Regions from separate parts of the Chryseobacterium sp. PvR013 genome, predicted to be linked through region 1. Evidence: riboswitches for the same ligand, from Rfam matches in the RefSeq annotation. Region 1 holds a riboswitch; each other region holds the start of a gene.

Region 1 (2,204 bases):
CTTCAAATACTTCAAGAATGTGTTCTTTTTCCGTTCCTGAAACCAGTTCTTTAAGCGTCACCAGTTCTTCTACTTTCTGTTTAGCAAAAGCAAGCCAGTTTTTAATCTCAGGGTTAAGGTTCGTTTCAAAATCAAGATCGCAAGGAGAATGAAGCAATGAACATGACGGTGCAATCAAAATCCTTTCAGAGCCTAATTTGTCAACAGCTTTTCTGATGAAAGACAATGACTTTTCAAAATCATTTTTCCAGATATTTCTGCCATCAATTACTCCTAACGAAAGACTTAGGTTTTCCGGAATACGATTCAGAATATCATCCAATTGTTCCGGATTTCTAACCAAATCGATATGCAAAGTATTCACCGGAAGCGAAACAGCAAGCGATGCATTATCTTTTAATCCGTCGAAATAAGTGGCAACAATGAATTTCAGTTTCGGGAAACGTTTTCTTACTTCTGAATACACAGAAAGATAGGTTTCTTTTGCTTTCTCAGTTAAATCCAGAGCCAGAAAAGGTTCATCAAACTGGATCCATTCAGCACCCTGCTCCTGAAGTTTGGTTAAAATTTCCGTATATACAGAAAGAAGATTTCCAGCCAGATCCAGTTTATCAAATCCTTCTTCTTTTTCTTTTCCTAATAACAGATAAGTAACAAGCCCGATAATTACCGGTTTTGCATTGATACCCGCCTGTTTTGCTCCGGCAAATTCATTGAAAATTTTATCTGAGCTTAATTTAAATTGCTGGTTTTTATAAAATTCCGGGACAATGTAGTGATAGTTGGTATCGAACCACTTGGTCATTTCCATTGCTGTAATGTCCAGCCCTTCTTTCTGGTATCCTCTTGCCATCGCGAAATAAAGATCCAGCTCAGAGTTGTTCTTTTTAAGCACCACCTCATGGTAACGTGAAGGAATTGCTCCTACTACAAGGCTCATATCCAATACCTGATCATAATAGGAAAAATCGTTGCACGGGATAAGATCTATACCGGCTTCTTTCTGAATATTCCAGTTTTGATTACAGAGAGTTCTCCCTGTATTCAGAAGTTCTTCCAAAAGAATTTTACCTGACCAATATTGTTCGCAGGCTTTTTTGAGTTCTCTTTTGCTACCAATACGCGGATAGCCCAGAATGTGAGTTTGCATTTTTTAAACTTTTTAATTAAACTTAATAGGAAAGTGCTTTAAAATGCTTCGTTATGTTTTAGCGGAAAAAGTTTCAGGAAAGTAATGACATAGCAGACAGTGTATTTCCTTCAGAAAGAAAAATACATGAATCTGATCTATCATCTGTATGACCCAAAAGCTTCAGCCCGCGAAAGCATTGTCAATTCAGTAAAGGCAGGTCTCCTGACTTGTAACAGTTTCCGTCATCCTTCCCGCTTTTGGCAGTGGATATACCAAGACAGAAACTTTTGGTGTGTTACTTACAGTTGCGCGACAGCTCGTGATTTGCACACGATTCCCTATTAATCTACCTTCAGTAAAACCTTTCCTGTTTGATGAAGTATCTATAAAGAACTGTACTTTTACCTTTAACAATTGCTTCCAGTAAAAGTTTTTAATTTTGTGTAAAATTAGCAATACAGAATAAAAGAACAATAAATAAGGAAAAATTAAGCAAAATAAACTTTTAAAAATAAAAATAAAAGCATATAATTCTATATATTTGATTGTTTTAATCATTTAAAAGAATAATATTCTGTGGAACAACTCGATGACAAGGATTTACAGCTGCTCAGGCTGCTCCAGAAAAATGCCAAACTGACCGTTAAAGAACTTGCTAAAGAAGTGAACCTTTCTACTTCACCGGTTTTTGAAAGAGTAAAAAGGCTGGAACAGGAAGGGTTTGTTAAAAGATATGCAGCCGTTCTGGATGCTGAAAAACTCAACCGCGGATTTACCGTTTTCTGCCAAATCAAGCTTAAAATTCACGACAGATCTGTAGGCTATGACTTTGTAAAAGAAATTCTGGAGATTGAAGAAGTTGCCGAATGCTACAATATTTCCGGAGATTTTGATTTCCTTCTGAAAGTTCAGGTAAGAGATATGAAACATTACCAGGATTTCGTATTTAATAAACTGGGATCTGTAGATTCCATCGGGAGTACCCACAGTACATTTGTCATGGCTGAAGTGAAAAACAACCATGGACTTACCATTTAATTGAACAGGAAACCGGTTTTATTCTTCAATCCAT
Region 2 (2,204 bases), 820 kb from region 1:
ACGCATTCATTAAACAACAACAATTAGGCACTTTTCTTTATTTTTTAACAATCTTATGGATCACAGAACCACTATTGGTTTTAATCTCAACAAAATAAACTCCTGAGGATAAAGATCGGATAGGAATCTTCAACTCCTGAGAAGTTATTACTTTCTGTCCTGTAGCAGAATAAATATTCACTTCTTTCAGTTTCTCATCAGTTTCAATCTGAATAAAATCACTGGCCGGATTTGGATAAATGCCGAATTTTTTCTTTGTAACGGAAGAAATACCTAAAGTCAGTTGTGCTTCAGTTGGAGTAAATGGTCTTCTTTGTCCGAAGCTTAATCCTAACCAATCGTTATTGCTCAGCTGAACCTGAGATAGATTTGCTTTCATTTGCCAGCTTGATAAATCTTTTCCTTTATACAATTTCCAGCTGTCCGATCCGGAAGTATTCCCGGTAAATGAATTTAATGATAAGTTAGAAATCTGATTGTTCGCTGATGTAAAATTAAAATAGGAAATCTGAGTCTGAACCAGCTGTAGAGCCTGCTCTGCAGTTATACTTCCGTTATATTTAATTCCAAACACAAAAGAATTGGCATTTCCATTGGCATTGTCTGTCCCAAAATCAATAACTATGAGGCTTTTATTATTTCCGGTTCCCACCCAATGAGTAACCTGAGAGGGAGTAAACCATGAAGAACTATAAGCCGGAACAGGAGGAGAAGGAGGGATGTCATAATGATCAAGGCCATATGAAACTCCATACCATTTTCCGTCCACTAAAGGAGTATAGCCTACACCGTTGTTCCATGTCATGCCGGATGTACTGGATCCGGACCATGTTATCCAGCTGTCATCAATGGTGGATGTATGATGGTTATAATTAAGAATAGAAAGATATCCTGTGGGAATATCAACGTTCATTTGGGGTTCTGCTGCCACAATTGCATTGATAAGATCTTCCATCAATAAATCATTGCCATCAAAACGGTATCCCCATGCATAAGAATTGGGAGTACTGCTGTCATTAAAATCTGCAATGAAATAGGCCTTTTTAGAACCGGTTCCTACCCAAAATTTAATGTCGTTTTCTGTAAATTGGGCCGACAAAAGCTGCATACAAAGCAGTAAGAAAAAAAGATAAATTTTCCTCATGATATTAATTTAAAGTTTTATTCCCGAAACTTATCTTCACGGGGAGAAACAATTCTTTCTCTGAAGTCAGTATTCTAAGGCAGGTCTCCTGGCTCACATCTTACAGCTTCCTTCCCGGATTTCCCTCCAGTGGATTATTATGCTATAAGTTTAAACAGTTTACAGTTGCGGGTACAGCTCAGGATTTGAATAGTATTCTCACCTGATTCCCTATTAATGAACATTGTTCAGCCTTAAAACGCTGCAAATATATCATATAAATTGATGAGTCTGTTTTGTGAATTATTTTTTTTCAGATATCCTTAAAAAATTGATTTTCATATTGTTTAATGATTTGATTGTATTGTTATTGTTTTATTTTTAAATCCTGAATTTTTCTGTTTATATTCAATTCATTTTGTAGATTCTAATGTTAAAATACAATTATCATTATATTCAAGATCAGTTTACAATCAGTTTATACATTCGCAGCCATAAAATAGCATATGAAAAAATTACTATGGTCTGTTGGAGTACTGGCAGTATTGGCCTCATGTAAAAGTGATGATGACACAACAATAATGAATCAGGATATTAATTATTCCAAACTTCCTCAGGAGTTTCCATTTACAAAACTGGCTACGATTAACGGAGTGGATGTTATCAACGGCGGATTTGGTTCCGGAGCTGCAGCTCACCCTACAAGAAAAGGTGAATTTTATGTCATTACAGACAGAGGTCCAAATACCGACTTCCAGAATGGAAAAAAGTTCTTAGCACCTAACTTTACGCCAACGATTATGCATTTTAAAATTAATGCTGACGGGAATGTAGAGGTTATCAAATATATTAAGCTTAAAAATCCATCAGGACAACCTATTACAGGTCTTCCAAATCCTGTAGGAATGGGAAGTACAGGAGAAATTGCTTATGATGCTTCCGGAAATGTTTTAGGTACTGATCAGTACGGTCTTGACAGTGAAAGTATTGTAGCAGCAGCCGACGGTACATTCTGGGTTTCCGATGAATACGGACCGCATATTGTGCATTACAGTGCAGAGGGAGTAGAAATGGAAAGAAT
Region 3 (2,204 bases), 1.9 Mb from region 1:
GTCCATTCTCTGCTGTCTCCGGGTCTTTTGTTTTTTCTTACTTCTTCAAACGTAAAAGTTCCTAAAAGGCTTCCCAGAATTTTGAACCTGTTCCACTGATAGGTTGTTGCCAATGCCACCAATGTGGTATACCGTGTAGGATAAGAAAAGTTATCAAGATTAGCATCAAGATTATTATATTGAAAATCTCCGCTCAGACTCACATCCCAATTGGGTGTGATAGAATAGATATTGGATGAGGAAAGATAGAGCTCTCTTTGGATATAGGTATTATCGGTATGAATAATAGACTGCGAACGAACCGTATCCATAAAATGAGTATAATCGTAGGCGAATTTTGCTTTCAGCTGTGTTTCAAATTTTGGGAACAGTTTTTTTCTCAGATTGGCCTGTACAAAATAATTTTCGTCAGAAAGTCTCGCTCCTCTTCCACCAAAACGGCCGTTAACGATAGGTGCCGGCATCCCACGGTTTGAAATATAACCGTAGCCACGGATATTCCAGCTTCCGTTATTTAAAGTGCCATTGATAGACGTTTCAAAACGTTTTGCCCTGATATCTGAATCCTGTCTCTTTGCGATGGTATCATAAGCCTGCTGGCCATCGGGATATTTCTTGGCATACCGAAATCTGTAAATCCCGTCACTCTGCATGAATTCTCCACTGAAACTGGCAGAAACTCTGTCTGATATTTTTTGTTCCAAACGGAATGATGGATTGAAAAGATCAATGGACGCACTTTTTGCTCTTATTACGAGATTGGTTTTTCTTGTTCCTTTAAATACAGGTGTTTTGGGCTGCAGATAGATCGATCCCGAAGAGCCAAAGTCTTTTGCAGGTTGGAAAATTTCACTTTTCTGCCCGTTATACAATGATATTTCTTCCAGATCATCTAATGAATATCTCCCGAGATCTACCAGCCCGTTTTGAGCATTTCCCAATTGAATTCCATCATAGAAAACACCTACATGCTGGCTTCCCATACTGCGGATATTAATGGTTTTCAAACCCCCTAACCCTCCATAATCTTTGATCTGAACTCCGGAAAAATACCGCAAAGCATCTGCAACTGAATGGCTGTTCAGTCTTTCCAGCTGCTCACCTTGCAGGGTTTGTGCCGGAATAATTTCTTTAAAATTCTTTTTATAAAGACTAATCGCCTTGATGGATTCCTCCTTCAGAGTGTCATTTTTCTTTTTTTGAGAATATAAAAGTTGAGATGTGATCACCAGTATTGTGAAAACAGCTTTATGAATTGCAGAAGTAGTTTGTTTTGCCGCCATTAGCTCATTTAGGATAATGAAGACGCTAATGGATATAAGAAAGCAACGACAAAGCACAGCTGTCACTGCACAGAATCATTGATGTCCTAAGCTTTATTCCACGAAAGCGTCAAACGATTATTTTCTGGCAGGTCTTCTGACTTACTCCATTTTTGAAATCCTTCCCATTAAAAAACAGTGGATATATTCTTCAAAAACCTTGGTGCGGAGCTTACAGCAGCGGGTCTGTTCCGGATTTTCACCGGATTCCCTTTTAAGAGCTTTTTAGGGCTCACCAAATTCCGGCAAAGATAAAAAATTATTCCTAACCCCCAATTAAAATAATGATTCATAAACAATTAAAGCTCCCGAAGGAGCTTTAACATGATTTTCAAAAGGGTTTTTATTTAAATCCCAATATTCAGGAAAATACTGAATCTTGATTTTGCTTCGATATCACCTCCTGCCAGATGGGTATACATAGGAAGCATGAGTTCACTTCCCAAACTCAGCCTTTTATAGGAGGCTTCAAATCCTAACTTTCCATACAAAGCGCTTCCGGCAGTATTGGGCAGCGCTTCATCAAACTGTTTGTTCTGGGCATACACTTCTCCCTGAACTCCGGTTTTCACTGAAAAAATGGATTTTTCATTTCCTGCAACCTGATAAAATCCCGTCGCTGCATAGTTCCATTGGTTTCCAAATCGGTAATTTTTCTTATTCTCCGTTTTGATGGTATAATCTGTATTCACCAACACAGCCACTTTATTTTTCTGAAACTTATAATTCAAAGCGGCCTGATAATCCCAGCTTCCTGTTCCCAGCTGAAAACTCGGATTAACGCCGGAAGCTCCTTTCTCATCGAATTTCCCCAAAGGGATTTTCACACCCAACCCTCCGCTTAAGTGGTGAAAATTATCTTTAGAACTCATCAGCTGATAA
Region 4 (2,204 bases), 3.6 Mb from region 1:
TCAGATCTTTATTTCCTCCCGGTTCATAATAAATATCATTAAATGACGGATATCTGAAATTCTTTGATACGTTAAGACTCACATCATACCATTTCAAGGCACTCCATTTTCCGGAGAATGAATACATAAAAGGAGACTTCACATCTTCCACAAAATCTTTCTTAAATCCACCTTCAAAACGCAGGTCTTTCGTAGCAAAATACCTCAACAATCCTGAAATTGAGCCGATATTTCTGCTTACATCAGATATTCCACTCGCGTACCCTTCTCCTTTATTGATCTGAAATTCTCCGATAAGATTAAAATTCCATTTTGAATTCAGGAAATAATTGAAATCATTTTTGAAGATATAATTTTTCCCGGTTCCACCACTGGATTTAGGTTGATTTAGTGAACCGAAATACTGAAAGTTTTCTTCCGTATAGGCTGCTTTAAAGGAGTTGCTGAAATTTGTTTTGTTCCAGTCCCACGAAAGAAGACTTCTTACACTTTGAGTCTTATATTTTGTCTTTGTTCCTGTTTCTTCATACACAGGATAATGCTGTGAAGAATCAAAAAACTGGCTCTGCCATGAAATTTTATGATCATTCGTTATCTTGTAGGAAGCTCCTGCATTGAACGTAGTATTGTAATAATTTCCGTTTCTGTTAATATAGTTCAGATCGCTTACCTTATAATCATTTTCACTTACAGAATAATTTCCGGAAGCTTTAAAACTGAACCTTTCATTACTGTAAGAACCTTTTACAAAATTATTATAGGTATTAAAAGAAGCAACCTCTGAAAATAAAGAACCATGGAAACCTTTGTTAAAATCAAGGGTATTATTCAGGTGAATACTTCCTCCGATAGCACCACTTCCATACACCACACTTCCGCCACCGGCTTTTATACCGATCTGATCATAGCCGAACAAAGCAATATTATTGATATCTCCCTGTCCCAGAAAACTGGAATTGATATTAATCCCATTCCATACAAATGCTGTCTGCTGAGCGGTAGTTCCTCTGAATGAAGGTGAAGAAACAGCACCACGACCATTTTCTTTAATAAAAACCTGCGACTGAAATCTCAGAAGCTCCGAAAGATTACTGGAGTTTTTCTCGGCATCTTCCGCCGAAATTATTTTTACAGGATGAAAAAGTTTAACCCTGTTCATCTGGTTGTCGAAAACATAAATAGTATCGATGGTTTTCTCTTGTCCAAAAAGAAAGCAACCATACGATGAAAAAAGCAGTACTAAAGATCTTTTTATATCCATACTTTTTTACTTTTCCTCCGAAAGCAATATGTTTTTTTAATTATAATTCCGGCAGGTCTCCTGACTTTCGCATTCTGCTCCTTCCCGTTTTTATACAGTGGTTTTTTGCAGAAACTTTTGTTGCGATTTACAGTTGCGGGGACAGTCCGGGAGTTACACCCGATTCCCTTTTCATTCCAAAATACTGGAAACCAAAATTTTTGCAAAGATAGTTTTTTATATGTATCCGCCCAAAACCATACGTATGCTTAAAAAGCCGGTCTTCTTATGAGGTGAAACAAAAAAAGAACAGCTGCTTTCAATATTGAAAACAGCCATTCATCCCACTACTTTACTATTTATATATGTTACTTTTTAATCAGTTTATAAGTCTCTTTTTTACCTCTTTTCTCAGAGTATTGTAAAATATAATCTCCTTTTGACAAGGATGAAACATCAATCTGTCCTTCTACAGCATTGAATGATTTCACCCTTTGTCCAACCATATTATAAATTTCTGCGTTCTCTATTTTTCCTGTTCCTTTAAAATATAGAATATCAGCAACTGGATTAGGATAAATACCTATGCTGTTTTTTTCTTTTACAGCATCATTGATGGATAAAAATTCAGAAGTATCCAGATAAAAAGCGATCATCTGACCTGAAGCATTTGTTCCTGAACCGGCAATTTTCTTTCCGTCCTGTGAAATAGCCAGAGGAAGTCCCATTGTTACTCCATTCGTTGCAATTCCTAAAGATGCTGCATAATCATTCAGATTAATCCTTCCGGTAGCAGAAGTCCAGATAAAACCTTCTCCGGACATGGGAGGAGCACCAAATGCTCTGTAATATCCGATAACTTTTTTCCCATCAGCAGAAATTCCTGTTGCACCCCCTTTGAAACTGAAAGAAGCATTAGGATGGGTGATATACGTGAGCCCGCTTACAGTATTCCAAACATAGG

What was found. Region 1 has a riboswitch for cobalamin ahead of metE (5-methyltetrahydropteroyltriglutamate--homocysteine S-methyltransferase). Riboswitches for the same ligand answer to the same signal wherever they lie in the genome.
Region 2: linked by a shared signal. The riboswitch ahead of JOE44_RS10050 (T9SS type A sorting domain-containing protein) and the one ahead of metE (5-methyltetrahydropteroyltriglutamate--homocysteine S-methyltransferase) in region 1 are both predicted to bind cobalamin.
Region 3: linked by a shared signal. The riboswitch ahead of JOE44_RS15175 (TonB-dependent receptor) and the one ahead of metE (5-methyltetrahydropteroyltriglutamate--homocysteine S-methyltransferase) in region 1 are both predicted to bind cobalamin.
Region 4: linked by a shared signal. The riboswitch ahead of JOE44_RS23030 (TonB-dependent receptor) and the one ahead of metE (5-methyltetrahydropteroyltriglutamate--homocysteine S-methyltransferase) in region 1 are both predicted to bind cobalamin.

The regions. Positions count from the first base shown of each region.
Region 1 covers NZ_JAFIBT010000001.1:1,414,712-1,416,915, forward strand. Annotated here, with positions in the region: gene metE (5-methyltetrahydropteroyltriglutamate--homocysteine S-methyltransferase) at 1-1,150, opposite strand, end outside; cobalamin riboswitch at 1,327-1,513, opposite strand; gene JOE44_RS06410 (Lrp/AsnC family transcriptional regulator) at 1,709-2,170, shown strand; gene JOE44_RS06415 (LytTR family DNA-binding domain-containing protein) at 2,189-2,204, opposite strand, start outside.
Region 2 covers NZ_JAFIBT010000001.1:2,238,995-2,241,198, reverse strand. Annotated here, with positions in the region: gene JOE44_RS10050 (T9SS type A sorting domain-containing protein) at 38-1,144, opposite strand; cobalamin riboswitch at 1,205-1,395, opposite strand; gene JOE44_RS10045 (esterase-like activity of phytase family protein) at 1,630-2,204, shown strand, end outside.
Region 3 covers NZ_JAFIBT010000001.1:3,323,048-3,325,251, forward strand. Annotated here, with positions in the region: gene JOE44_RS15175 (TonB-dependent receptor) at 1-1,283, opposite strand, end outside; cobalamin riboswitch at 1,392-1,577, opposite strand; gene JOE44_RS15180 (transporter) at 1,670-2,204, opposite strand, start outside.
Region 4 covers NZ_JAFIBT010000001.1:5,059,666-5,061,869, reverse strand. Annotated here, with positions in the region: gene JOE44_RS23030 (TonB-dependent receptor) at 1-1,261, opposite strand, end outside; cobalamin riboswitch at 1,294-1,472, opposite strand; gene JOE44_RS23025 (T9SS type A sorting domain-containing protein) at 1,609-2,204, opposite strand, start outside.